DNA from 4 places in the Streptomyces sp. NPDC058457 genome. Region 3 is predicted to be linked to each of the others. Evidence: riboswitches for the same ligand, from Rfam matches in the RefSeq annotation. Region 3 holds a riboswitch; each other region holds the start of a gene.
What was found. Region 3 has a riboswitch for cyclic di-AMP ahead of ACFWPS_RS08460 (peptidoglycan DD-metalloendopeptidase family protein). Riboswitches for the same ligand answer to the same signal wherever they lie in the genome.
Positions count from the first base shown of each region.

Region 1: it holds a riboswitch for cyclic di-AMP, as region 3 does, so the genes downstream of both, ACFWPS_RS37765 (M23 family metallopeptidase) here and ACFWPS_RS08460 (peptidoglycan DD-metalloendopeptidase family protein) in region 3, are expected to answer to the same signal.
Region 2: it holds a riboswitch for cyclic di-AMP, as region 3 does, so the genes downstream of both, ACFWPS_RS10775 (NlpC/P60 family protein) here and ACFWPS_RS08460 (peptidoglycan DD-metalloendopeptidase family protein) in region 3, are expected to answer to the same signal.
Region 4: it holds a riboswitch for cyclic di-AMP, as region 3 does, so the genes downstream of both, ACFWPS_RS24095 (hypothetical protein) here and ACFWPS_RS08460 (peptidoglycan DD-metalloendopeptidase family protein) in region 3, are expected to answer to the same signal.

Region 1 is NZ_JBHXLU010000067.1:20,144-27,168, reverse strand. Features, by position in the region: gene ACFWPS_RS37785 (nuclear transport factor 2 family protein) at 119-1,060, shown strand; gene ACFWPS_RS37780 (MBL fold metallo-hydrolase) at 1,154-1,948, shown strand; tRNA gene ACFWPS_RS37775 (tRNA-Met) at 2,031-2,104, shown strand; gene ACFWPS_RS37770 (PP2C family protein-serine/threonine phosphatase) at 2,333-3,451, shown strand; cyclic di-AMP (ydaO/yuaA leader) riboswitch at 3,749-3,909, shown strand; gene ACFWPS_RS37765 (M23 family metallopeptidase) at 3,917-4,960, shown strand; gene ACFWPS_RS37760 (aldo/keto reductase) at 5,165-6,127, shown strand; gene ACFWPS_RS37755 (PrsW family intramembrane metalloprotease) at 6,250-7,025, opposite strand, start outside.
Region 2 is NZ_JBHXLU010000009.1:158,812-165,836, reverse strand. Features, by position in the region: gene ACFWPS_RS10800 (PspC domain-containing protein) at 1-601, shown strand, start outside; gene ACFWPS_RS10795 (LuxR C-terminal-related transcriptional regulator) at 598-1,323, shown strand; gene ACFWPS_RS10790 (NlpC/P60 family protein) at 1,408-2,466, opposite strand; gene ACFWPS_RS10785 (hypothetical protein) at 2,924-3,277, shown strand; partial or broken gene ACFWPS_RS10780 (hypothetical protein) at 3,341-4,051, opposite strand; gene ACFWPS_RS10775 (NlpC/P60 family protein) at 4,383-5,528, opposite strand; cyclic di-AMP (ydaO/yuaA leader) riboswitch at 5,536-5,710, opposite strand; gene pcrA (DNA helicase PcrA) at 6,024-7,025, shown strand, end outside.
Region 3 is NZ_JBHXLU010000007.1:105,770-112,794, forward strand. Features, by position in the region: gene ACFWPS_RS08435 (aspartate aminotransferase family protein) at 1-290, shown strand, start outside; gene ACFWPS_RS08440 (helix-turn-helix domain-containing protein) at 350-973, shown strand; gene ACFWPS_RS08445 (DUF6126 family protein) at 970-1,092, shown strand; gene ACFWPS_RS08450 (tyrosine-protein phosphatase) at 1,096-1,893, opposite strand; gene ACFWPS_RS08455 (alpha-galactosidase) at 2,099-4,183, shown strand; cyclic di-AMP (ydaO/yuaA leader) riboswitch at 4,489-4,649, shown strand; gene ACFWPS_RS08460 (peptidoglycan DD-metalloendopeptidase family protein) at 4,654-5,577, shown strand; gene ACFWPS_RS08465 (SGNH/GDSL hydrolase family protein) at 5,822-6,607, shown strand; gene ACFWPS_RS08470 (TetR/AcrR family transcriptional regulator) at 6,652-7,025, opposite strand, start outside.
Region 4 is NZ_JBHXLU010000030.1:103,260-110,284, reverse strand. Features, by position in the region: partial or broken gene ACFWPS_RS24095 (hypothetical protein) at 1-1,605, opposite strand, end outside; cyclic di-AMP (ydaO/yuaA leader) riboswitch at 1,616-1,792, opposite strand; gene ACFWPS_RS24090 (DUF1996 domain-containing protein) at 2,210-4,165, shown strand; gene ACFWPS_RS24085 (lipase family protein) at 4,458-5,774, shown strand; gene ACFWPS_RS24080 (flavodoxin family protein) at 5,828-6,286, shown strand; gene ACFWPS_RS24075 (hypothetical protein) at 6,389-7,025, shown strand, end outside.

The DNA.
Region 1 (7,025 bases), on a different contig from region 3:
ATCCTGTCCCCGTGAGTACCACCCTTCACAGGGCGACGACGGATCCGTCCCGCGCTCCTAGTGTCGGCCTGGCCGACCTGCCCTTGGGCCGGCGGTTGTTCCGAGTCAGGAGAGTGCGATGAACAGACACCTTGCGATACGGATCGGCGCGGCCGTGGCCGCCGTCGCGGCCGCGACGGCACTGGCGACCGGTCCCGCGACGGCCGTGTCCCGGCCCGCCGGACACCCGGGGACGGGCGCTGCCGCCGGCTCGGTGTCCGCCCGCGAGACCGCGGCCGACAAGGCGCTGGTCACGTACGTGTACAAGCAGCTGTTCACCTACTACGACACGTCCGTGATCGACAAGTACGTCTCTCCCGACTACGTCCAGCACAACCCCACCGTGGCCAACGGGCCCGAGGCGCTGCGCCAGCTGGTGGAGAACCTGAAGGCGACGGCCACTCCCGGCAGCGGGTCGGTCACCACGCACGTGATCGCACAGGGCGACCTCGTCCTGCTCCAGACGCACGCGGGCACGTCCGACACCTTCAGCGGCGTCGGGCTCGTCGACGTGTTCCGGGTGGAGAACCACAAGATCGTGGAGCACTGGGACACCATCCAGCCGGTCCCCGCCACCACGGCCAACGGCCACGACATGTTCTCCACGCTCACCTCGCCGCAGACCGACGCCGCCGGCCCGGCCTCGCACACCGCAGCGAGCGAGCGCCTCGTACGCGCCTACGTCCAGCAGCTGGACGGCCGGAAGGATCTCGGCGCGGTCGACCGCTACGTCTCGCCGAAGCTGGTCCAGCACGACCCGGCGCTCGCCGACGGCGCTGCCGCAACCAAGCAGGCCTACGCGAACCTCTTCGCCGCGCATCCGCGGTACCAGGCCACCGTCGCCAAGGTCGTCGCCGAGGGCGACCTGGTCGCGGTCCACCTCCACGACCAGAACAGCCCCTCCGACCTGGGCACGTCGGTGTACGAGATCTTCCGGGTGCGAGGCGGGAAGATCGTCGAGCACTGGGCGGTCACCCAGGCCGTCCCGGCCACCTCGGCCAACGGCAACAGCATGTTCTGAGCAGGACCTCCCGGGGGCCGGTACCGCGACCGTCCACGGTCAGGTCCCGGCCCCCTCCCCCTCCCCCCTCGCCTCGTACGAGAGCAGAACGTCATGAGTCAGTCCCGCCCTCGATCCGCCCGGCCCGGCGCCGGCCCGGAGGCCGCTCCGGGCGTTGTCCGGCTGGGGGACCCCCTCGTCAACTTCTACCTGGTGGATCACCCCGACGGGCTCACCCTCGTCGACGCCGGCCTGCCCGGACAGCGGCGGCGGCTCCTCGACCACCTGGCCGCCGCCGGCCGGAGCCCGGCCGACATCCGGGCCGTCCTGATCACCCACGCGCACCCCGATCACATCGGTCTCGCGGCGGAGCTCCAGCGGGCCGGCGCGGAGGTGTGGGTCCACGAGGACGACCGGGCCATGCTCACGGACGGACCGCGCAAGGCCATGCGGCACGCCAGGTCCGAACGCTCCCCGCTGCCGTACCTCGCCCGCCGTCCCGCCGCGCTCGCCACCATGGTGTCCATGGCCCGCCAGGGCGCCTTCACCGCGGCGGCGCCCGCCCGGGCACGCACGTTCGGCGACGGCGCGCGGCTGGACGACGTGCCCGGGCGGCCGCTGGCGGTCGCGCTGCCCGGCCACACCCCCGGCAGCACCGGCTTCCACTTCCCCGACCAGGGCCTGTTCTTCACCGGCGACGCCCTGGTCACCCAGGAGGCCTTCACCGGGCACACCGGCCCCTGCCTGGTCTGCCGCGCCTTCACCCATGACTCGGCCGCCGCCCTCGCGTCCCTGGACGCCATCGCCGGGCTGTCCCAGGAGACCGTCCTGCTGCCGGGGCACGGCCGGCCGTTCGACGGCGGCCCCCGGGAGGCGGTCGCCCGGGCCCGGCGCTTCGGCGTCCGCTGACCCCGTCGAAGGCTCCGCCGCCCCCGTGCGTCTCAACCCGTGTGACTTCCCCTCTTCGGATGGCGTATGCTGGTGTCACCGACGCGGGGTGGAGCAGCTCGGTAGCTCGCTGGGCTCATAACCCAGAGGTCGCAGGTTCAAATCCTGTCCCCGCTACTGAAACTCAGGGCCGGAATCCAATCGAGGATTCCGGCCCTGAGTCATACCCAGGCACGTGTTCCTCATCACACACGTCCAAACTCATCCGCCCGGCCCACACCATTCGCCCCACCCGCTCGCAGCGGCAAACCTGGACGGACAGGCATCGAAGACATCGGACGCGTCGAACACGTCAAGCGCGTCGAACACGTCGAGCGCACCGGAGACGTCGCACACGTCGGACACATGGGACATCAGGGGGGTCGTGTGGCGAGCCGTGCAGAGGCGGAGCAGCACGGCCAGGCATCCGCCCCCACCCTCGCCCGCTACCTGCCCGCGCTGCTGATCGGCGCGGGCGTCTGCTACGACGTCCTCACCCCCCAGCCCTTCACCGCGGTCCCCTTCTTCACGGCGGCCCCGCTGATCGCCGCGCCCCTGTCCTCCCTGCGCACCACCGTCCTCACGGGTCTGGCCGCGCTCCTCGCCACCTACGCCGTGCACGCGCGGTTCGCCGTCCTCCCGGATGCCGACGCCGTGACCGAAGTCGTCACCGTGGTCACCGTCGCCGTCCTCGCCGCCGGCATCAACCGGATCGTCCGCATCGGCGACCAGCGCCTCGCCTCCGCCCGAGAGGTCGCCGAGGCCGCCCAGCGGGCCGTCCTGCCCGAGCCCGCCGAGCGGATCGGCGGCTTCGAGATCGCCGCCCGCTACGAGGCGGCCCAGGAGGGCACCTTCATCGGCGGTGACCTGTACGCCGTCCAGGACACGCCGTACGGCGTGCGGCTGGTCGTCGGCGACGTGCGCGGCAAGGGCATGGGCGCGGTCGCCGCCGTCGCCGTGGTGATCGGCGCGTTCCGGGAGGCCGCCGAGCAGGAGGCCACGCTGGAGGCGGTGGCCGCGCGGCTGGAGCGGGCGCTGGCGCGTGAGGGCGTCCGGCGTGGCGGCATCGACGCCCACGAGGGGTTCACCACCGCCGTACTCGCCGAACTCCCGCACGGCGACGGCACGCTCCGGGTCGTCAACCGCGGTCATCCGCCGCCCCTGCTGCTGCACGGCGACGGCGAGGTGTGCCCGGTGCGGGCGCCGGAGTCCGCGCTGCCGCTCGGGATGGGCGAGCTGGGGGCGTGGCCCGACCGGGCGGCCGAGCACGTGTTCCCGAGCGGGGCCACGCTGCTGCTGCACACCGACGGCCTCTCCGAGGCCCGGGACGCGCACGGCCGGTTCTACGACCCCGAGCGACGGCTGTCCGGTCGTACCGTCACCGCCCCCGGCGCGCTGCTGGCCCGGCTCGCGGCCGAGGTGCGCCGGCACACTGGTGGCGGCATGACGGACGACATGGCGCTGCTCGCGGTGCGGCGGCCCTGAGCGCCTGCTCTGTGCGTCGGCCGTGTGCGTCGGCCGTGTGCGCCTGCCCAGTGCTGTGTCACACATCGTGTTCGGACGGCCGCCCTCCGCATCACAACTGAGTCACCATCAAAACCTGTGTGACTCCTGAGCTGAGCAGCGAGCACTGCCAACTCGACCGTTTTTGACCGATCGTGGCAGGTAAGTCCAAGCTTTGAAAGCTTAATGATCAAGACGAACGGCTTGGAATCTCATAGCTGGGTCTATTAACGTTCGATAACGCAGCGCGGTCGTCCCAGCCGTCACCCGCGACGGCTCCGTGCGCACGCGCCGAATCCCGCAAGGGAACCGGGGAACCACCACCTTGGGGTGAATCGCACGGCTACCGCCGGGTAGGAAACGGCCGGTATACGCGCGTAGGAGACCTTCCCGCTCCGAACCCGTCAGCTAACCCGGTAGGCGACGGAAGGAAAGGAGTACGCCCGCGTGGCGTCCAACCGGCCTGCTCCGACAGCCCCGTTCGTGCCCAGCCAGCGTCAACCCGACACCTTCGGCTACGGCAGCTACCGCACCGACGAGGGCCCCTGGGAGGAGTGGAACCCCACCGAGGAGTCCCTGGCCTCGGAGCGCGGCCGGCACCGGGTCGCCAAGCAGCGCGGCGGCGGGCTCGCCCGCAGCTCCACGGTTCTCGGCGTCGGCGTGATCGCCGCCGTCGGCGCGGGCGGCATGGCCAGCGCCAACACCGGCAAGCCGCCGGTCTCCATCTCCCTGCCCGACCTGCCGTCCTCCGTCGGCTCCCTGCTCGGCGAGGGCACCGGCCACCAGGCCACCCAGACCGCGCTCAGCAGCGTCACCACGACGACCGCCACCGACGGGGACTCCTCCGCGTCCTCCTCCGACGCCGGTGAGGCGCTGCGCAGCCGGATCATCGCCCAGGCCGCGCAGCAGCAGAACCAGCTCGACACCAAGGCCAGTGCCAAGGCGGTCGCCGCCGCCGACAAGGCGGTCGCCGACGCCGAGGCCAAGGCGGAGAAGGCGGCCGCCGCCAAGGCCGCCGACGCCAAGGAGAAGGCCGAGGCCTCCGCGAAGCAGAAGGCCGAGCAGGCCCGGCTCGCCGAGCTGGCCAAGCAGTACACGCTGCCCGTCGTCTCGTACACGATCACCGGTACCTTCGGCCAGGCCGGCTCCATGTGGTCCTCCGGCTACCACACCGGCCTCGACTTCGCCGCGCCCACCGGCACGCTGATCAAGGCCGTGCACAGTGGCACGGTCACCGAGGCGGGCTGGGCCGGCTCCTACGGCTACCGCACGATCATCACCCTCGACGACGGCACCGAGCTGTGGTTCTGCCACCAGTCCTCGATCGGCGTGAAGGTCGGCCAGAAGGTCTCCACGGGCGACGTCATCGGCCGCGTGGGCGCCACCGGCAACGTCACCGGCCCGCACCTCCACCTGGAGGTCCACCCGAACGGCCAGGCCACCGCCATCGACCCGATGACCTGGCTGCGCGGCAAGGGCCTCAACCCCTGACCCGGACCCCACCGGCCGGTCCCCGGCGGCCCTGACGGCAACCCCCCGGCGTCAGGGCCTTCGGCGTGCCGCGCCCAGGGGAGGCGGTGAGCCTCGGGCGGGCGGTGAGCCTCGTGCAGGCGGTGAGCCTCGTACCGTGCGCCTTTACAAGAACTTCGTGTTGCGCCGAGATGGGGCGCCCGGTGACGCGTGTTGAAGTGAGGCATGAGTGCTTCTTCCGCTTCCCCCGCCCTCCGTAAGCTCGGCGCCTCCGACCTGGAGGTCTTCCCGCTCGCCCTCGGCGGCAACGTCTTCGGCTGGACCGCCGACGAGGCCGCCTCCTTCGCCGTCCTGGACGCCTACGCCGCCGCGGGCGGCAACTTCGTCGACACCGCCGACTCGTACACGGCGTGGATCGAGGGCAACAAGGGCGGCGAGTCCGAGACGATCATCGGCAAGTGGGTCAAGGCGCGCGGCAACCGCGACGACGTCGTCATCGCGACGAAGGTCAGCCAGCACCCCGAGTACCTCGGCCTGTCCGCCGCCAACATCAAGGCCGCCGCCGACGCGTCCCTGCGCCGCCTCGGCACCGACCGCATCGACCTCTACTACACGCACTTCGACAAGCCCGAGGTCCCGGTCGAGGAGATCATCGGCGCGCTGGACGAGCTGGTGCGGGCCGGCAAGGTCCGGCACATCGCCGCGTCGAACATCACGCCGGAGCGGCTGCAGGAGTCCCTGGACTTCTCCGACCGCGAGGGCCTCGCCCGGTACGTCGCCCTCCAGCCCCACTACAACCTGGTCTCCCGCGACACCTACGAGGGCCCCCTCCAGGACCTGGCCTCCCGCACCGGCCTCGCGGCCGTCCCCTACTTCGCCCTGGCCGCCGGCTTCCTCACCGGCAAGTACCGCCCCGGTACGACGGTCGACAGCGCGCGAGCGGGCCGGGCCGCCCAGTACCTGGAGTCGGACCGCGGCCAGAAGGTCCTCACCGCCCTCGACGAGATCGCCGAGACCCACTCCGCCCCCATCCCCACGGTCGCCCTGGCCTGGCTGGCAGCCCAGCCCACCGTCGCGGCCCCGATCGCCTCGGCCCGCACGGTGGAACAGCTCCCGGCACTGCTGGGCGTGGCGGACCTGAACCTGACGGACGAGGAACTGACAAGGCTGACGACGGCTTCCGCCTGACCGCTTCGGTCCCCCTTCCTTCTCCTCTTCCGGGACTCGCATTCCCTTTTCTTCTCCGCCGCAACGGCGCTCAGCCCCCGTGGCGCATCCCGGCGGTGCCGAATCCTCCGCAACCCGAAGCACTAACTCCGGTACGGGTTGTAGGCCGGGTACGGCACCGCCGCCCCGTACCACCCCGGCGTCCCGTAGGCCGGCGGTGCGTAGCCGCCGTACCCCGGCCACCCGCCCGGCGCAGCCGTCCGTGCCGCGTACTCCAGGGCCGGCCGCACCAGCTCCCGACGGCTCCACAGCTCGGTCAGCAGCTCCCGCTCCCGCACCACGAAGTCGGCTCCCGCCCGCCCGCGCTGCCCCCGGCGCCGCAGCAGCGCGAGCGTCGTCGCGTACCCCTCGTACTCGGCGACCGCCCTCCCCGCCGCCTTCCCGAAGTGGTACGCGGCGTACTCCCGGGCCATCTGCCGCGCCCGCATCGACCCGAGCACGAACGGCTCGGCCGTCCCCAGCCACCCCGCGTAGACGTATGCCGGCAACTCCTCCCGCACGGTCCGCAGCTCCCGCTGCCGGGTCCAGATCGCCAGCCAGGCCAGCAGCCCGAACGACGGCACCATGAACATGCCGTACACGGCGAAGAACCCGTACTGCCCGAACGTCGAGGACCCGTTCCAGAACGCGTGCATGCTCATCGCGAGCAGCAGTCCGGCGAGCGGCACCAGCACCCGCCGCGCCCGCTGCCGTTCCCCGGAGAGCGCGGCGATGCCGAAACCGATGCCGGTGAGGACGGTGAAGAGCGGGTGTGCGAACGGGGACATCACGATGCGCACGAAGAACGTCGCGGCGGTGACGGAGGCGATCCCGCTGTCACCGGTCAGCTGGTCGGTCCCGAAGGCCGTACCGAGGTAGA
Region 2 (7,025 bases), on a different contig from region 3:
GCGGCTGATGCGCATCCGCGCCCAGGAGCGCGCCGAGGTCGCCGCCCATGTCCACGACTCCGTGCTGCACACCCTCACCCTGATCCAGCGCAACGCGGAGAACGCGGGCGAGGTGCGCCGCCTCGCCCGTGCCCAGGAGCGCGACCTGCGCACCTGGCTCTACAAACCCGAGGGGACCGGCAAGGACGAGGCCGACGAGCCCGCCACCCTCGCCGACGCGGTCCGGCGCAGCGCGGCGGAGGTGGAGGACAAGCACGGCGTCCCCATCGAGGTCGTGGTGGTCGGGGACTGCCCGCTCGACGAGCGGACGAGTGCCCAGATGCAGGCCGCGCGCGAGGCGATGGTCAACGCGGCCAAGTACGGTGGCGAGGGCGGCGCCGTCCAGGTCTACGCCGAAGTCGAGGGCAGGACGGTCTTCGTGTCCGTCCGCGACCGTGGTCCCGGCTTCGACCTCGACTCGATACCCGCCGACCGCATGGGTGTCAGAGAATCGGTCATCGGCCGCATGGAGCGCCACGGCGGTACCGCACGGCTGCGGTCCGTGCCGGGCGGCGGCACGGAGGTCGAGCTGGAGATGGAGAGGGCGGAGAAGACGTCATGAGCGACGCGACCGAGGCGAACGGCCCGGCGAACGGACCGGTGGAAGGCGCGGAGAAGGCCGGGCGTCGGGTGCGTGTGGTCCTCGTCGACGACCACCGGATGTTCCGGACGGGCGTCCAGGCCGAGATCGGCCAGACCGAGCAGACCGGCGTCGAGGTGGTCGGCGAGGCCGCCGACGTCGACCAGGCGGTCACGGTGATCACCGCGACCCGGCCCGAGGTGGTCCTCCTCGACGTGCACCTGCCGGGCGGCGGCGGGGTCGAGGTGCTGCGCCGGTGCGCCCCGTTGATGGCGGACGCCGAGCAGCCGGTGCGCTTCCTCGCACTGTCCGTGTCGGACGCGGCCGAGGACGTGATCGGCGTGATCCGGGGCGGTGCCCGCGGCTACGTCACCAAGACGATCACCGGCACCGACCTGGTCGACTCGATCTTCCGGGTCCAGGAGGGCGACGCCGTCTTCTCGCCACGGCTCGCGGGGTTCGTCCTGGACGCCTTCGCCTCCACCGACGCCCCGCCGGTCGACGAGGACCTCGACCGCCTCACCCAGCGCGAGCGCGAGGTCCTGCGTCTCATCGCGCGGGGCTACGCCTACAAGGAGATCGCCAAGCAGCTGTTCATCTCTGTCAAGACGGTCGAGTCCCATGTGTCGGCGGTCCTGCGGAAGCTGCAGCTGTCGAACCGGCACGAGCTGACCCGCTGGGCGACGGCGCGCCGCCTGGTCTGAGGCGGGTCCGCGGCGGCCCGGCGCCACGAGTCCACAGTGCCCTGCGAGGGGCTCACACAACCCGCACGGTGCCCGGCGAGTGGCTCACACGACCCGCGCGGCCCCCGCGAACGGCATCTCGTCGATCGGGGCGATCCGCACCGGCGCCGACGGATTGGGGGCGTGGATCATCTGGCCGTTGCCGATGTAGATGCCGACGTGACTGATGCCCGAGTAGAAGAACACCAGGTCGCCCGGCTGGAGTTCGGAGCGGGAGACGCGGCGGCCGGCGTCGATCTGGGCGTAGGTGGTGCGGGGGATGGAGACGCCGGCGGAGCGGTAGGCGGCCTGGGCGAGGCCCGAGCAGTCGAAGGCGTCGGGGCCGGTCGCGCCCCAGACGTAGGGGCTGCCGAGCTTCGAGTAGGCGTATGCGACGGCGGCAGCGGCACGGGAGTCGGGGGCGGCGACGCTGCCGGCGGTCAGGGGGGCGCGGGCGTCCGACGCCGAGCGTGAGGCACGTCCGGTGCCGTCGTCCGCCGCGACCGCCGCCCGCTGCCCCGGCGACAGCTGCGACAGCAGCCGCCGGGCCTCGCCGAGCTTGCCGTTGATGGCGGTCTTCTGCCGCTTCAGCTCGGCCTGCCGGGACCGCAGCGAGGTCAGCTCCACGTGCGCCGCGCCACGCAGCTGCTCGACCTCCCGCAGCTGCCCGCGCACCCGCGCCACCGCCCCGGCCTGCCGGTCGCCGACCCGCTCGGCGAACGCGGCGTCGTCCAGGTACCGGTCGGGGTCGCTGGACAGCGCGAGCTGCCAGGCCGGATCGATGCCACCGGCGCGGTACTGCGCGGCCGCTGTCGAACCGAGCGCGTCCCGGGCGGAGTTGAGCTTGTCCTGCGCGCGGGCGGTCTCGTCCTGCAGCGACTTCAGCCGCCGCTCGGCCGAATCGGCCTTGTCCTTCGCTCCGTCGTACTTCTGGGTGGCCGCCTCGGCCTCCTGGTACAGCTGGTCCACCTTGGCCTTCACCTGCGCCGGTGTCAGTTGGGGCTCGGCGTTTCCGGTCCCTTCGAAAGCCGTCGCGGTGGCCGCGCCCGCCAGGGCGAGGGTGGCGGCCGTGCGGGCCGTGTTGCCGCTGAGCGAGCGCTGTCGGGGCTTGCGGTGCGCTGCCACCTGGACTGTCCCGTCCTTTCGTACGACCGCAGTCCCGCCCGTCCGAACGCCAGGGGAGCGCCCGTACGGCCGCGGGGGACTGCGGATTGCGCGTCCGGCGGCGGCCCGCACAGGGGGAACGGACCGCCGCCGGACCTTCTCGGCGGAGGTGTCCGACTGCCGCCCCTGGCCCGGGCGGCGGTGGGGAGTCGGTCACCTGGGGGAGGACGCTAGGCCCGCGTGTGTCGGCTCGGTAACGCGATGCGCGGAATTGGCGTGACCGGATCGTTACCCGACGGTATATGACCGGGATTCCGGTCCGGAGCCGTCGGCTTCTCGGGACGGGATGACCGAAGAGGCAGTTCCGGGGCTGGCGGGGGACGCGGGGTGCTATGGGGTGCATATATGCGGCGCGGCGGGCGCGGAGGGAGGGGCCGGTGCCCGGCGCCCCGTACCGCCCTGATTAGGCTCCGGGGTCATGGACGTACTCATCCATCTCTTCGTCGGCCTGCACATCATCGGCATCGCCGCGCTTCTCGGCGGCTTCCTCACCCAGATGAAGGCGATGGGCCAGGGCACGGCCCGGTTCGTCCCCGGGATGTTGCACGGCGCGTTCACCATGCTCGTGACCGGCGTGATCCTGGTCGGTCTCAACGAGGCCGACGACCACCACGTCAACACCTTCAAGATCGGCGTGAAGCTCGCCCTGCTGATCGTGATCCTCGGGCTCGTCTACGTGAAACGGGACGACGAGAAGGTGGAGAAGGGCGCCTTCGGGCTGGTGGGCCTGCTCACGGTGGCGAACATCTTCATCGCCGTCCTGTGGACCTGATCCTCGGCATCCTCAGCGGGCCTTCCTGAGGCCGGTACGGGCGGCCGCCGCCGCGCCGGCCGCCACCGTCAGCCAGGCCGTCACCGCGCGCAGGACACTTCGGTCGTCGTCGTTCCACAGGTACAGCCGCGCGCTGTCGGCGGCCAGCAGCCTCGCCCCGGCCAGTGCGGAGATCGCGATCGCGCCGCCCGCCACCCACTGGTCACCGGGCCCCTCGGCGATCTGCCGCCACTCGAACCGGGGCACGGCGAGTCCGTACATCGCCAGCCCCAGCCAGAAGAGGGCCAGCGAGAGGTGGGCGAGCCACGCCGTCGTCACGGCCGCCGCCAGCGTCGCTCCCAGTACGGCCAGGCCCTGCGTGGCCACACAGGCCAGGAACACCGCGCCGGGCATCCGCGGCTTCCAGTGCCGCACGACGAGGACCAGCAGCGGCGGCCACAGCACTGCCGACAGCGCCAGCAGAGCCTCGGCGAGGGTCTGCCACCCGAGCGCCGAGAACCGGGTCCCCAGCACCGTCGTCGCCGCCACGGCGGTGAGCGCGCCCGGCGTCCGCGCCTCCGCCGCCCACCGCCGGCGATCGAGCGCCAGCCGTACGACGAAGTCCGCGGCCAGCGCCGCCCACATCACACAGGCCGCCACCAGCGCCACCCGGGACACGGTCTCCGCCTCCGCAAGGTGCAACCCCACCGACATGATGCCGGTGGCCATCACGGCGGCCCCGGCCGCCGGCGGACGCTGCGCCCACCAGGCGCGGAGGGGGGAAATACCGGACATGCCGCTGATGCTAGGGAGGGCCGACCGCGGCACGAACGGGCCACGCGCGTGTGCGGCCCGAATACCCCGCGGTCGCGGGACAGGGGCGCGAGCGCGCGTCGCTCGGGGTCGGTCGGGTGTGAGAGGGCGTGGGGAGCGACTGAGGGGCGCTTGAGGGGGGACGGGGATGCGCGGGGTGGTGTTTGCGGCGGTGGGGTGAGAGCGGGTGTGCAGAAGCGGCCGGGGCGCGCGCGAGACGGATGCGCGCGATGGCGCCCGGATCGTTGAGGTGAGAGCAGGTGCGGGGGGAGTGCCTGGGGGCGCCTGATGGGTGGTGGGCGCCCCCGACGGATCAGGCCGGGCGTACCACGCTGTGGATGATCGACTCACCGCCGTAGTAGATCGACTCCTCCCGGACGTACGCGCCGGGCTTGGGGGCGTGGATCATCATGCCGTTGCCGATGTAGATGCCGACGTGGCTGACGTCGTCGTAGAAGAAGACCAGGTCGCCGGGGCGGGCGTCGGCGAGGGAGACGGTGGTGCCGGCGTTCACCTGGTCGTAGGTGGTGCGCGGCAGGGAGACGCCCGCGGCCTTCCAGGCGGCCTGGGAGAGCCCGGAGCAGTCGTAGGAGCCGGGGCCGGTGGCACCCCACACGTACGGCTTGCCGATCTGCGCGCGGGCGAAGGCGATCGCCTTGGCGGCCTTCGTGGCGTAGGCGGAGGAGGAGCCGGAGGAGGAGCCGCTGGACGTCGAGGGCGACGAGGACGACGAGGCCTCCTGGTCGGCGGCCGCGGCCTGCTGCTTCGCCAGCTCCGCCGCCTTGCGGGCCGCCGCTTCCTCCTGTTGCTTCTCGATCGCCGCCAGCCGGGCCTTCTCCGCGGCCGTCAGCTGCGACAGCAGCTCTCGCGCGGAGGCCAGCTTCGTCTGGACGGTGGTCTTGGCGGTTTTGAGTTCGTCCTGCGTCTCGGTGAGCGTTTCGAGGCTCCGGGCGGCCTCCTGGCGCTTCTTCATGGTCGCGGACTGCTGTGTGACGTAGTCGTCGACCGCGCCCTTCTGGCGCGAGGTCAGCCGGCTCATCAGCTGCGTCTGGTCGAAGTAGTCCTGCGGAGTGTCCGCGAGCAGGAAGGTCGCCGTGTCGGGGGCGTCGGCCCCGGTCCGGTACTGGGCCGCGGCGAACGAACCCAGCTCCTCACGCGCCTTGTTCAGCCGGTCCGTGCGCTCGGCGACGTCGTCGAGCAGGGTGTCGACCTGCTTGCGCTGCGTGCCGGTGCGCTCCTTGGCCGCGTTGTACTTCTCGGTCGCCGACTCGGCCTGCCGGTAGAGGGCGTCGACCTTCTTCTCCACCTCCTCCAGGCTCGGCTTGCCGTCCGCGGGGGGTGCGGCCTCGGCCGTCTGGGAGAACAGGGCCACGGAGGTGAGGGCGGCGGTGGCCAGCGCGGGAGTGCGTATGCCAGCCGCGCGCGTTCCTGACGGCCGGGACTTGCGGTGCGACGCCAACTGAGGCGACTCCTTCCAGTGTTCCGCCTACCGAGTTAGCTGTCGGGTTCGGGCGGGTGGTTCGGAAGGGTTGCCCTACGGTCCGCTCCCCTGAGGGGAGTCGGGACCGATTCACCCCGGGATCGGTGTGGGTCCCCGGCTCCGGATGCGCGGCGGCGCCCCGGACTCGGCGGAGGCCGTGCGGCCCGGCGATGTTCGCCGGTGGAGGTCGTACGGCCTGCCCGGCACGCTAACCAACTCGTGTGGCCTCTGTGAAGGTTGATGTGCGATATGCCCGATACATTTTCGTGACCTTGTTGTCGGGACTCGTTCAGGCAGGGTCATTTGGGATGTTATGGGTGACTTGCCTGGAAGGGTGCCAGTGGTTCGCGGTGGGCGCTCGCGGGTCAGCGGCGTGCGCCGGCCTGCCGTGACGTAGCGGATCCGTTCGGTCACCCGGGCGAGTTTTCGGGGTGGCGGCCGGTTGTCGGTGGGGCGCCCTAGACTCGGAGAGCGATGAGCAGCCTCTTTGACGACAGCTTCCTGGCGAGCCTCCAGGCCCCCCGCGGCCATGACGAGGAACCTCCGCCGCCGCCCGAGGACGAGCACGCTCCGGAGTCGATTCCGGACGATCTGTTCGGCGGGAAGTTCGACGTGCCCCCGGACCGGGACGCCTACTACCGCGACGGCGCCGCCCGCCCGGCCCCGGACCCGGCCGCCCTCCTGGACGGGCTGAACGAGAACCAGCGGGCGGCCGTCGTGCACGCCGGCTCCCCGCTGCTCATCGTGGCCGGCGCCGGTTCCGGCAAGACCCGGGTACTCACCCACCGCATCGCCCACCTGCTCGGCGCCCGCCAGGTGCACCCGGGCCAGATCCTCGCGATCACCTTCACCAACAAGGCCGCGGGCGAGATGAAGGAGCGGGTCGAGCACCTCGTCGGCCCGCGCGCCAACGCGATGTGGGTGATGACGTTCCACAGCGCGTGCGTGCGGATCCTCCGCAGGGAGAGCAAGAAGCTCGGCTTCACCTCCTCCTTCTCGATCTACGACGCGGCCGACTCCAAGCGCCTGATGGCCCTGGTCTGCCGGGACCTGGACCTGGACCCCAAGCGCTACCCGCCCAAGTCCTTCAGCGCCAAGATCAGCAACCTCAAGAACGAGCTGATCGACGAGGAGGACTTCGCCGTTCAGGCGACCGATGGCTTCGAGAAGACCCTCGCCCAGGCCTACGCCATGTACCAGTCGCGGCTGCGCGAGGCGAACGCCCTCGACTTCGACGACCTGATCATGACGACGGTCAACCTGCTGCGCGCCTTCCCGGACGTCGCCGAGCACTACCGCCGCCGCTTCCGGCACGTCCTGGTCGACGAGTACCAGGACACCAACCACGCCCAGTACGCCCTGGTGCGCGAGCTGGTCGGCACCGGCGCGCACGGTGCGGACACCCCGCCCGGCGAGCACGACCTGCCGCCCGCCGAGCTCTGCGTCGTCGGCGACGCCGACCAGTCGATCTACGCC
Region 3 (7,025 bases):
CCAGCTCGCTGAAGCTGCGCAGCCGCTGGACCATGCTCCAGGCCGCCCGCAAGGGCCTGTTCGCCCAGATGGTCGTCGTACCGCTGCTGCAACGGCACCGGATCCTCACCCAGGTCTCCGGCGACCACCTGGAGGTGATCAAGCTCATCCCGCCGCTGATCGTCGACGAGACGGACGTGGACCGCTTCGTGGACGCCTTCACGGACGTCATGGACGACGCCCACAGCGGAGGCGGCCTGATGTGGGACTTCGGCAGGACACTGATCAAGCAGGCGGTGGCCAACCGCTAGCTTTTTGTCTCTGAGGCAAGAAAATTGCCGTAGGGGCAAAACTGCGGCTGAATGGAGGCATGAGCTCCTCCGAGAAAGAGCATACGGGCGGGCCGGTGGGCGACCTGCCCGCCGTCGCCCCGCAGCTGCGCTCCCTGCGTCGCCGCGCCGGTGTCACCCTGGAGGCCGCGGCCCGGGACGCGGGGCTGTCGCCCGCCCATCTCTCCCGGCTGGAGACCGGGCAGCGGCAGCCTTCGCTGCCGATGCTGCTCACGCTCGCGCGTGTCTACGGTACGACGGTCTCGGAGCTGCTGGGCGAGACCGTCGCCGACCGGGACGCGATCGTGCGCGCCGGCGACATGGAACCGACCCACGCCGGCGGCTGGACGTACTGGCAAACCGGGGCCTCCGGCCGCGGGATGCAGGCGCTGCGCGTCCGGGTGCCGTACGGCTCCCAGGGCGACATCGTGCGGGTGCATCCCGGCGAGGAGTGGCTGTACGTCCTGCGCGGCCGGCTCCGGCTGCGTCTGGGTGACACCACCCATGTGCTCGCGCCCGGCGACAGCGCGCACTTCGACTCGCTGACCCCGCACCGCCTGGCCGCCGAGGACCCGGACGGGGTCGAGCTCCTGTTCGTCCACACCCTGCTGCAGAGTCCCACGGCCGCGCTGTGCCTGGGCCCGATCACCGGAGAGCTGCCATGACCGACATGGAGGAGAAGTTCCCCCGGGCCCTGTGGGTCCGGCTGATCATCTACATCGCCCTCGGGCACGTCCTGGCGGCGTTCCTCTTCCTGCTGTTCTCCCTCGGCGCGAAGGGCTGAGCCTCAGTCGAGCAGGCGTTCGCGCAGCCGCTCCCGGGTCTCCGGGGCCACCTTCAGACCCTGCTCCAGGTAGGTGTCGACGTCGCCCCACGTCTCGTCGATGCTCTCGAAGGCCGCCGCGAGGTACTCCGCGCGGGCGTCGAAGAGCGGGCTCAGCAGCTCCATCACCTCGGGGCTGTACACGCTCTCCCCGCTTCCGCTGCGCCGCACCTTGTAACGGCGGTGCTTGGCGTTGGACTCCAGGTAGTCGGAGAGGATCGCGTCCCGCTCCACGCCCACCGCGAGCAGCGTCACGGCTATGGAGATGCCCGCCCGGTCCTTGCCGGCCGCGCAGTGCATCAGCGCCGGGACGCTGTCCTCGGCGATCGAGTGCAGCACGCGGGAGTGCTCGTCGGTGCGCTCCTTGACGATCGTGCGGTAGGAGTTGACCATCCGGGCCGCGGCCTTGCCGTCCCCCAGGAGCCCCCGCAGCTGCTCGATGTCACCCTCGCGGACCATCGTCCAGAACTCGGCGCCGTGCGCCGGGTCGGTCAGCGGCAGGTTCACGTTCCGCGTGCCGGGCAGCTCGACGTCCGGGCCCTCCAGCTTCTGGTCGGCCGCGTTGCGGAAGTCGAAGATCGTGTGCAGGCCGAGCGAGGCGAGGAACTCCGCGTCCTGCTCGGTCGCGTGCGCCAGGTGCCCGCTGCGGAACAGCACGCCCGGCCGCACCCGCCGCCCGTCCACGGTCGGCAGGCCGCCCACGTCACGGAAGTTACGCACCCCGGCCAGCTCGGGCTCGGTGGACGGGACCTGCTGCGTCACGGGGGGCTCCTCCCGGTCGGCCCCGTCGGCGCTGCTCGTCGACGGGCACTGGACCGACCATACGACATCGGTTTCCACGGGCAATGAGTTGTCCACAGGCATCGTCTCCAGGGCCCGTGGCCCTTGATTCCGGGGCCCACAGCCCTTGATGATGTTGGTGCTTGAGCGGATCTGTTGGCAGCTGTGTGAGGTTTGAGGTTTCTCGATGGTGGACATCGCCGAAAACGGTCGTACCTGGCTCCTGTCGGGCCCCGGCAGCAGCTATGCGCTGCATCTCACGGAGGCCGACGAACTGCTCCACCTGCACTGGGGCGCCAGAATCCAGCTTGCGGACGCCGAGGAGCTCAGCACCCGGGCGCTGCCCGGCTACTGGCCCTTCGAGTCCCCGCTCGACGGCCGGGAGGAGTACCCCGTCGAGGGCGGGCCCCGGTTCGTCCGCCCCGCCCTGTCCGTGCGCACCGAGGAGCGGCGCGGCACCGAGTGGGCCTTCGAGGCCTACGAGACGGAGACCGGCGCGGACGGCGACGAGCTGCGGCTGCGCTTCCGGGACGACGCGATCCTCATCACCCTGCACTACCGGATGCGCGGCGACGTCGTGGAGCGCCGGGTGACCGTCGGCAACGAGGGGCACGCGCGCGTGGAGCTGCTCCGCGCCGACCCCGCCGCCTGGACGCTCCCCGACCGCGAGGGCTGGCGGCTCTCCCAGCTGCACGGCCGCTGGGCCGCCGAGTCCCGCCTCACCAGCGGCCCCCTCACCTACGGCGAGAAGGTCATCGGCAGCCGCCGCGGCCACACCGGCCACCAGCACCTGCCCTGGGTCGCCCTCGACACCGACGCCACCGAGGAGCGCGGCGAGGTCTGGGGCTGTGCGCTCGGCTGGTCCGGCTCCTGGCGGATCGCCGTCGCCCAACTCCCGGACGCGCGCGTGCAGATCACCGGCGGCGCCGGCTACGACGACTCCGGCCTGCTGATGCTGGCCGAGGGCGAGTCGTACACCAGCCCGGTCTTCGCGGGCCTGTGGACCGACGGCGGCTTCGGCGGGGCGAGCCGTGCCTGGCACGCCTACCAGCGGGCGTACATCATCCCGGACGCCGACCGGGACCGGCCCGTGCTGTTCAACTCCTGGGAGGCCACCACCTTCGACATCTCCGAGGAGCAGCAGGCCACCCTCGCCCGGCGGGCCGCGGCGATCGGCGTGGAGCTGTTCGTGGTCGACGACGGCTGGTTCGGCGCCCGCACCAGTGACCGCGCCGGCCTCGGCGACTGGACGCCCAACCCGGACCGCTTCCCCAAGGGCCTCAAGCCCCTCGCCGACTACGTGCACGCCCTCGGCATGCAGTTCGGCATCTGGGTCGAGCCCGAGATGGTGAACGCGGACAGCGACCTGTACCGCGCCCACCCCGACTGGGTGCAGTACCAGGAGGGACGAAAGCGGACGGAACTGCGCAACCAGCTCGTCCTCAACCTGGCCCGCGAGGACGTCCAGGAGTACCTCTGGGAGCAGCTCGACACCCTGCTGTCGAGCGCCCCGATCGACTACGTCAAGTGGGACTTCAACCGCTGCTTCACCGACGCGGGCTGGCCCGGCGAGCCCTACCCGCAGCGCCTGTGGGTCGACCACGTCCGCGGGCTGTACGCCCTTCTCGACCGGATCCGCGCGGCCCACCCGAACGTCGCCATCGAGTCCTGCTCCGGCGGTGGCGGGCGGATCGACCTCGGCATCATGAGCCGCACCGACGAGGTGTGGACCTCCGACAACACCGACCCGCTGGACCGGCTCGCCATCCAGCACGGCTTCAGCCAGATCCACCCCGCCCGGGTGATGTCCGCCTGGGTCACCGACAGTCCGAACCACCAGCTCAACGGCCGGGTCAGCAGTCTGCGTTTCCGCTTCATCAGCTCGATGGCCGGGGCGCTCGGGGTCGGCGGCGACCTCTCGCAGTGGACCGAGGAGGAGCTCGCCGAGGCCGGCCGCTGGGTGGAGCTCTACAAGGAGATCCGGCCCCTGGTGCAGCGCGGCGACCAGTTCCGGCTGCGGCCGCCCACCGGCGGGCTCAGCGCGGTGCAGTACACGCTCGGCGGCGAGACCGTCGTCCTCGCCTGGCTGCAGGCCCAGAGCTACGGCGAGCCGGCGCCGGCGCTGCGGCTGCAGGGCCTCGACCCCGCGGCGTCGTACGAATGCCGCGAAACGGGCGAAGTGTATCGGGGTGCCGTCCTGTTGCACCACGGGCTGCACACCGGACTGAAGGGTGACCTGGATGCGTCGGTCATCCGACTCCGCCGGATCTGACGCATCTGCCCGAATTGGCGCCTTCATTACAACTCGCTCTGGAATGAGGTGACGTGGCGTGACGTGCGTGAGGAGCGTCATATTCGTGACCGTCCGTCGCGCGTCATGCTCACGTAATTCCGGTGCTTTGCGAGAAGGTTGGAAAACTGAATAGACAGGAATTCACGGAGGGTGACCGGGATTTCCGGTAACGGATCAAGTGAAAACCGGACAGGCGGAACCGGCCGCTTGTCCGGGTGCGTCTTACTCGCTTACGTTCGCCACACTTCCGGACGGAACGCCGAATCCTGCCGCCGGCCGGAGTCCCCACACACTCACCCGTGCCCGGCAGGAGCGGGGGACCCACCAGGTATGACCGCCTGTTCCGGTTCCCGGGACGGCTAGGGGTGTAGCCGCGTGACGGAGCGTGGCCGGGCAGCTCCAGCCCGAACCCGACAGCTCACCTCGCAGGCGTCGGAGAGGAATGCGCCATGCCCGCGAAGGGTAAGCACCGCCGCCCCAAGCCCCAGCGTTTCACCCGCTCGATGGCCGTCGCCGGAACCGGTGGCGCCGCGCTGGCTCTGCCGCTCATGGGGGCCACCGGCGCCCACGCGGCCACCTCGCAGTCCGTTTCCGAAAAGGCCATGCAGTCGCTTCCGGCGGCCGAGAAGACCGCGGTGAAGGAGACGGCCGCGAAGAATTCCGCCGCGCATTCCGCGCACCGCGTCTACACCGTGGTGCCCGGCGACTACCTCTCGAAGATCGCCCGCGAGCACCACGTCCGCGGCGGCTGGCACCGGCTCTACGCCGAGAACCGGGAGGCCGTCGGCGACAACCCCTCGCTGATCCACCCCGGCCTCAGGCTCACGCTCGGCGGCCGTCACGCCGCGACGACGGACACCGCGGACTCCGGCTCCCGTTACGAGGCACCGTCGAACCCGCAGTCGTCCACCTCGTCATCGGCCTCCTCCTCGGACGGCTCGGACGGCTCGGCGACGACCGCGTCCGGATTCACCCTGCCGGTCACCGGTGCCACCGTCGGCACCGGCTACCACGTCGCCGGCAGCATGTGGTCCAGCGGCTACCACACGGGCGTCGACTTCGTCGTCCCGACCGGCACCCCGGTGAAGGCCGTCGGCGCGGGCACGGTCGTCACGGCGGGCTGGGGCGGCGCCTACGGCAACCAGGTCGTCATCCGGCTCGCCGACGGCTACTACGCGCAGTACGGCCACCTCTCCGCCCTCTCCGTCTCGGTCGGCCAGACCGTGACGGCGGGTCAGCAGATCGGCCTCTCCGGCGCCACCGGCAACGTCACCGGCCCGCACCTCCACTTCGAGATCCGTACCACCCCCGACTACGGCTCGGACGTGGACCCGGTCGCCTACCTCCGCTGGAAGGGCCTCGCCGTCGGCTGACCCGGCACCCGCACCGGTCCGACACGCACGTCGAATGCCGGGCCCGGATCACCGGGCCCGGCATTCGGCGTTGGACGATCGACACGTCAACGCCCCTGATCGGAGCCTTATTCCAGGCTTGGCAAAGTATTTAAAAGTGTCTTATCTCACCGAACGTCAACCCCTTATTACGGTCGCGTAGGTCACAGCCGAAGGTGAATCATGGTCCGATGTGGGAGACGATTCGAAGAGTGACAATGCATCAGTGATCGGGTCGTACGCGGCGGTGGGGGACAGCTTCACCGAGGGCGTCGGCGACCCCGGCCCCGACGGGGCGTTCGTCGGCTGGGCCGACCGGTTCGCGGTACTGCTGTCGGACCGCCGGCCCGAGGGCGACTTCGAGTACACCAACCTAGCCGTGCGCGGGAAACTGCTCGACCAGATCGTGGCGGACCAGGTGCCGCAGGCCCTGGCACTCGCCCCGGATCTGGTCTCCTTCTGCGCGGGCGGCAACGACATCATCCGCCCCGGCACCGACCCCGACGAGGTGGCCGAGCGGTTCGAGCGGGCCGTGGCCCAACTGACCGAGGCCATCGGCACGGTGCTGGTGACCACCGGGTTCGACACCCGGGGCGTGCCCGTCCTCAAGCACATGCGCGGCAAGATCGCCACGTACAACGGGCACGTCAGGGCCATCGCCGACCGGTACGGCTGCCCGGTCCTGGACCTGTGGTCCCTGAAGACCGTGCAGGACCGGCGGGCCTGGGACGACGACCGCCTGCACCTCTCGCCCGAGGGGCACACGCGCGTGGCCCTGCGCGCCGGCCAGGCGCTCGGCGTCGACGTGCCGGCCGACCCGGACCAGCCCTGGCCGCCGCTGCCGCCCCGCGGCACCCTGGAGGTCCGCCGCGACGACGTGCACTGGGCCCGTGAGTACCTGGTCCCCTGGATAGGGCGCCGACTGCGCGGCGAGTCGTCAGGCGACCACGTGACGGCCAAGGGGGCGCTCTCCCCGGACGACATCAAGATGCGGATCGCTTCCGTGGCTTGAGACGGCACGGGCAGGTAAGGGGTGGCCTCACGGCGGGCCGCCCCTTACTTCTCCTCCGGCAGCCCCAGTTCGCGCGCCAGGGCCTCGTCGACCCACTCCTGCGCCCGGGAGCGGGGCACGGCACCCGGGTACGACGTCAGTTGGACGGCGAGCCCGTCGAGCAGGGCCGTCAGCCGCAGCGCCGCCGCCGCGGGGTCGGGGCACCGGAACTCGCCCGCGGCCACCCCTTCGGCGATGACCTCGGCGATCGCCGCCTTCCACCGCTGGTCCAGGCCCTTGGTGACGTCCCGCAGCGCGGGTTCCCGCAACGCCACCGCCCAGCCCTCGATCCACAGCCGCCAGCCCTTCGCCTGCCCCGTCGGCGCATACCAGCGCACCGCCGCCCGCAACCGGCGCAGCGCCGACGTACGGCGGCCCA
Region 4 (7,025 bases), on a different contig from region 3:
GGGTGCCGCCATCGACGCGGGCATCGCGGCAGGGGGCGTTGCCATCGCTGTGGGCATCGCGGCGGTGGCGTAGGCGTAGGCGGCCTCGGTGGGCGGCATGGCTCCGGCGTAGGCGTAGGCGGCCTCGGCGGCTGGCACGGCTCCGGCGTAAGCGTAAGCGGCCTCGGCGGGCGGCATGGCTCCGGCGTAGGCATACGCGGCGTCGGCGGGCGGTATGGCTCCGGCGTAGGCATACGCGGCGTCGGTGGGCGGCATGTCTCCGGCGTACGCGTAGGCGGCGCCGGTCATGTCGGGGGCGGGCGCCGTGGCGTAGGAGGCGGCCGGCTGCATGGGGGCCATGGGCGCGGGGGTGGCGGGGGCCGCCGTGGAGTACGCGCCGGCGGCGTAGGCGGTGTCGGCGGCGGCCTGGGGCATCTCGGCGTAACCGGCGGTCGCGTTCGGCGACATGACCCGGAAGCCGCCCATGTCCATCGGAGCCGGGGCGGGAGCAGCGGCGGCGGGCGCCGCGGTCGGGAAGGCGCCGGAGTCGGTGGGGGCGGCGGTCGGGAACACGCTGGTGCTCATGGGGTCCGCGGTCGGGAAGGCTCCCGCGTCGGACGAGTTCGGCATCGGGAACGAGCCCGTGGCGCCCGGCGTCATGATGCGGAAGGAACCGCTGTCCCCCACAGCCGGAGCCGCGGCCTGGGCGGTGCTCATGTCCATGGGAGGCACACCCGGGAACGCCCCGGCGCCCGAGCCGCCCGGGGTCATGATGCGGAAGCCGCTGGTGTCCGCCGGAGTCGGAGCCGCGGCCTGGGCAGGGGCGGGGGCGGGGCCCGCGTCCATCGGAGGCGTACCAGGGAAGCCGCCGGTGCCCGAGCCGCCCGGGGTCATGACGCGGAAGCCGGTCGGGTCCGCCGGGGGTGTGGCACGGCTGGCGCCGGTACCGCCCGGGGTCATGATGCGGAACGTACCGGTGTCGGTCGCGGACACGATCGGGATGCCGCCCGTCTCGGTCACCGCGGGGATCGCGCGGGTGGCGGCGAGGGCGTCGGCCCGGAAGGAGCCGCTGTCGGTCCGCTGGCTCGGTATGCCGACGGCGGGAGCCGCCGCCCACTGCTGCGCCGCGGCCTGGGCCTCGGGTGTGGGCCACGGGGTCTGTGCGGTCGGCACGGGCTGGGCTGCCGGGGCCGGTTCGAGCGCGGCCACCGCGCGCTGCTCCAGCCTCGGGCGCTGCGGCTCGCGGACGACCTCGATGTCGGTCTGCGCGGACGGACCCGCGGTCAGCTCCAGCCGGGCCGGGCCGGAGCCCTCCAACTGGCCGAGCAGGTCGGCGGCCATGGCGCTGACGGGCCGCCGCGGACCGGGCCGGGCGGGTTGCCGGTCGGAGGGGAGTGCGGCCGGGACGCTCGGCCCCAGCTTCGAACGGGCGCCCTCGAACCACTCCCGGGCGATGTTGTCGAGGCCCGGGTCGTCGCGACGGGACCGCTTGAACAGCGGGACACCGCGGGAGCGCGAACCCCCGCTCATCGCGCGCGTGGCGTTGTAGTTCCCGGTGGCGTTCTCGGCCTGGTCGTAGAGGCTGTCGATCCGCTGTCGAACCTCGTCACGGCTCTCGGGCGCCATTGAGGGGTCGTGCTCCTTCCGTACTCCGCCTACCGAGTTAGCTGTCGGGTTCGGGCGGTGAAGTCCGGAAGGCATGCCCTACGGCCGCCGTCCTCACGGACGTTCGGCCGATTCACCCCAGTGGTTCGGTTGGGTCCCCGGTTCCGGATACGCCCCTGGGAGGCGCCGGATTCGGCGGAGGCCGCGCGGCCCGACGGGATTCGCCGGGGGGAGCCGAGCGGCTTGCCCGTCAACTTAGCCAACTTGTGTCACTCGTGTGAAGGTTGAAGTGCGTAATGTCCGATACGTATTTGTGATGTTCGTCTTAGCGTTCGGAACTCGACCGCACGGGACGGCATTTCGCGCGCATCCATTGCTTTCTCTGGGTCACCGGGGCGTTGCCGTCGGTCGCGTCGCCCTGTTCCGGAACTGTTCCGGAACACGCGCTTTCTGTGAGGTCGCCGTGAATTCGTGGGTCTGTTGAACACAGTGGCGCCGCGGCCCGTATAAGGCCGGGGATTTCCATGTCCGGCCGACCACGAGACGCAGGGGAACGACCTTGAGACGCAACAGGCGCAGACGCCCGACCGGCGCACAACGCGCGACCTTCGCAGCGGTCGCCCTGATGCTCGGCGGCGGAGGACTGGTCGCGGTGAACGTCTATGCCTCGGCCACCGAGGGCGGCGGGGACCAGCAGGCCCAGGTCGCCACCGGCCAGGTGCTGTCCGCGCCCACCATCTACTGCCCCGACGTCGGCGGCCGGCTGACGGCGGTACCCGACGGGGCGCGGGCCGACGTCGACAACGAACTCGCCCAGCTGGACCAGCAGATCGTGGCGGCCTACCAGCAACTCACGGAGTCCGCCGCGGCGATCGAGCAGAACCCCGGCCTCGCCGACCAGACGATCATGAACCCGCTGAAGGAGAAGCGGTCCGAGTCGCTCCAGCGCATCGCCGACGCCATCGGCCGTGAGGGCGACCGCCCGCAGGGCCTGGACGACCTCGCCGCCTGCACCCTGCGCTCCTCCAACCAGGGCGACGGGCAGTCCGCGGCCCCCCAGGGCAGTGCCACGCCGAGCCAGAGCGGGCAGGGCAGTGCCGCGCCGAGTCAGGGCACCGGCGCCGGCGGCCAGGGCGGCAACGGCCCGGTCGCCGCCGACTACGCGGACATCACCTCGGTGCAGCCCAATGCCAACACCCCGGCCGAACAGTCCGGCGGCTCCACCGGCACCTTCTCCTCCAGCTGCGGCGTCAACGCGAACGGCCTGTTCAACTCCGACAACGTGATCGTCGCGCCCGGTGTCTCCAACGGCGCCCACCACTTCCACGACTACATCGGCAACCAGTCCAACAACGCCTTCGCCAGCGACCAGGACCTGGCGAACGCCGCCACCAGCTGCGCGGACCAGGGCGACAAATCCACGTACTACTGGCCCGTGCTGCGGCTGCAGAACGGCAAGGAGGAGCGGGACGCCGACAAGCCGGGCGGCGGCACCGAGGGCAACGCCGGACAGATCGTCACGGCCAAGGAGGTCACGCTGACCTTCGAGGGCAACCCGACCTCCAAGGTCACCGAGATGCCGCGGCTGCTGCGCATCATCACCGGTGACGCCAAGGCGTTCGTCAACGGCCCGGCCAACGCCAACGCCTCCTGGAGCTGTACCGGTTACGAGGACCGGCAGCTCAAGGACAAGTACCCGCTCTGCCCCTCGGGCAGTGACGTCGTGCGCACGTTCAGGTTCCAGAGCTGCTGGGACGGCCGGAACATCGACAGCGCCAACCACCGCACCCATGTGGCCTTCGAAGCCCCCGACGGCAGCTGCCCGGCCGGATTCCAGGCCATCCCGCAGCTGGTGCAGCGCATCGTCTACGCCGTGGACGCGCCGAGCCTCCAGGACGGCGGCCGCACGGTCCCGCTGTTCGCGGTGGACTCGTTCCCCGAGCAGCTGCACAAGCCGGTCACCGACCACGGCGACTTCATCAACGTCTTCGACGAGAGCCTGATGCGGAAGATGGTCGACTGCATCAACTCCGGCCGCAAGTGCGGTGCGGGGGCCGACGAGCAGCCGCCGGCCGAGAGTGCGGAGCCGTCCGAGCGGAGCGACACCGCGAGCCCGGTCGCCCCGCCGGCCGAGACGCAGAGCGCGGAGCCGTCCGAGCCGGTGACCGAGCAGCCGTCGTCCGAGCCCCCGGCCGACACCCCGGTCACCGAGACCGCCCCCGCCTCGGACAGCGCCTCCACCCCCGCCGCCGGCGGCACCGAGCTGCCGAGGGTCTACGCGACCGCGTCGCCGAAGAAGACGTCGACCACGAAGTCGTCGGGCGGCGGCGTCATCAGCAAGCCGACGCAGCGGCCCGACACCGAGGCGCCGACCACTGCTGCCGCCGCCACGCCGACCGACACCGCGGTCGCCGCCCCGGCCGGTCAGGAGACCCCGGCCACCGGCTCCCAGACCGAGCCCCAGGCGGTCCAGGGCGGTCTCGCCGAGACCGGCGCCCACCTGTGGCCCGCGGTCTTCGGCGGGCTGCTGCTGGCCTCCGGGGGCGCGCTGCTGTGGCGCACCCGGCGCAACTCGGTCTGACCCTTCTCGAACGCCGCGCGCGGCGCGTCCCGGGCGGGCTCGAACGCGCGGAGCATCTCATCGTGCTCCGCGCTGTCGGGCCCGCCCGGGTGCATGTCGACGGGGCTCTCGGGCGAATGTGCGTCCACGGGACCGCTGTTGACTGCGCGTCACATTACTGAACCGTAACCTGACGGCTGCTACCGCCGGTAAGGCATTTCTCGTTACCGTCGGGTAAACCGCACCCGCCCCGTCGGCCGCTCCGGGGACGTCCTCCGCACCTCCCACGTCCAGCACGTCCAGGAGGTTCCCCATGCCTGCCCGCGTTCGCCTGCTGGCCACCGCCCTCGCCGCTGCCGCCTGCCTCTGCCTCCAGACCCTGCAGGCCACGGCCTCCCAGGCGGAGGTCTCCAGGGGTGTCACCATCCCCGCCTTCTACGACCCGCCGGCCCCCCTGCCCACGGCCGACGGCGCCCTCGTCCGCAGCGAACCCCTCCCGCTGGCCCTGAGCCTGCCGAGCCTGCCCGGCCCGCTGCCGGGCAGCGCGACCCGGCTGATGTACAAGTCCACCGACTCGGCGGGCGACCCCGTCGCCGTCACCGGCGCCTACATCGAGCCCACCGCACCCTGGCTCGGCCCCGGCGCCCGCCCGCTGGTCGCGCTGGCCCCCGGCACCATGGGACAGGGCGACCAGTGCGCCGCCTCCATGGGCCTGCAGTACCCACTGGTCCTCAACGGCCAGACGGTGTCCGTCGGTTACGAGGACCTGTCGATCTACCGGCTGCTGGCCGAGGGCGTCGCGGTCGTCGTCACCGACTACGTCGGGCTCGGCGCCACGGACCGGCTCCACACCTACGTCAACCGGCTCGACGGCGCCCACGCCGTCCTGGACGCCGTACGCGCCGCCCGGAACCTCCCCGGCGCCTCGGTCACCGCCGCCTCGCGGGTGGGCCTGTTCGGCTACAGCCAGGGCGGCGGCGCGGCCGCCGCGGCCGCCGAGCTCCAGCCCGCCTACGCCCCGGACATCACCCTCTCCGGCACCTACGCGGGGGCCCCGCCCGCCGAACTCACCGCCGTCACCGCGGCCATCGACGGCAGCGACCTGGCCGGCGCCCTCGGCTGGGCGGTCAACGGCTTCGTCCAGGCCGACCCGGCGCTCGGACCGATCGTCGACGCCCACCTCGGCGCGGCGGGCCGGGCCGCCCTCGCCGACCTGTCCACGATGTGCGTCGGGGACGCGCTCCTCGCCTACGGCTCCGTACACAGCTCCGCCTGGACGAACGACGGCAGCTCCATCTCCGAGGTCGTCGCCGAGGAGCCCGCCCTCCAGACCTTCCTCGACGAACAGCGCATCGGCAGGACCGCGCCGACGAGCCCGGTCCGGCTGGCCACCGGCGTCAGCGACGACCTCGTCCCGCACGCGCAGGCGCGGCGGCTCGCGGTGAACTGGTGCGACGAGGGCGCGAACGTCACCTACGTGCCGGTCCTCCTGCCGGACGCGGGCCGCGCCCTGCTGAACCACCTCGAACCCCTCCTCACCGACCAGGGCGACGCAATCGCCTGGCTCACGGCCCGGCTGTCCGGCGTACCGGCCGTCTCCAACTGCTGGAGCATGCCCGTACAGCCCTGAGCGCCGCCCGCAGCCGTTTGCCGTCGGCGGGCACCGCACGGCAGGGTGCCGGTGTGCCCACCTTGCTGATCGTCCATCACACGCCCTCACCGCACTGCCAAGCCATGTTCGAGGCCGTGGTCTCCGGGGCGACCACCCCGGAGATCGAGGGCGTGCGGGTCGTACGGCGGGCGGCGCTGTCCGCCACCGCCGCCGACGTGCTCGCGGCCGACGGATACCTCCTCGGCACCCCGGCCAACCTCGGCTACCTCTCCGGAGCCCTGAAGCACTTCTTCGACCAGATCTACTACCCCTGCCTGGACGAGACGCGCGGCCGCCCCTTCGGCGCCTATGTGCACGGCGGCAACGACGTCACGGGCGCCCTGCGCGCCCTCGACTCCATCACCACCGGCCTCGGCTGGCGCCGGGCGGCCGAACCGGTCACGGTGACCGGTGAGCCCGGCAAGGCCGACATCGAGGCGTGCTGGGAACTGGGCGCGACGGTCGCCGCCGGCCTCGCCGCCGACGCCTGACCTGTCTCCGGGGGCGGGTCACCCGGACGGACGAAGGTGCGGGCGCCGGATCCAGGGCACACGATGGGACCAGGCCATGTCGTCGATCCCAGGGAGCGTCGGATGGCAGCGCATCGCCGTGCCTCCGGGCCGCCCGCGAAGGAGATGCTGCGGGACCGCGCCCGTGACGTGGTGGCCGTCGCCGAGGGTATCCGCGAGGTCTCCGCGCGGACCAGCTCCGTCCTGTTCTCCCCGGCGCTGACGGGTTCCGCGCGCCGCCGCCCGCGCACCGGCCTGGCCGCCCGCTGGGCGCTGCTGCGGACGCTCACCAACAAGCAGGGCCTCGGCGGCTCGGCGATCGTCGCGCCGGACGGCGTCGGACATCTGCTCGGCGCGGCGGGGGAGGCGCTGGGCCGGGAGAGCCTGGCCGCGCAGGTGGCGGTCAGCTCGCTGCGGCTCAGGATCGCCGCCGTACTCCTGGACCACCCCGAGTTCGGGCACGACCCGGGCATACGACGGCTGACGGACGCCGTCACCGCCGACCACGACCCGGAGGCCGTCCGCGCGCTGCGGGCCCTCTTCAAGGACCAGGGGGCCCAGCGCTCCCTGTCCGCGCTCGCCCCGATCCTGGCCGAACTCCTCGCCGTCCGGGGCCTGCTGGACGAGGACCCGCTGAGCGACGAGACCGCCTGGGCACTGGCCGCGGGCCGGGAGCTGACCGCCGTCCCGGGCGGGGGCCTCGACGCCGCCCGGCTCTCCG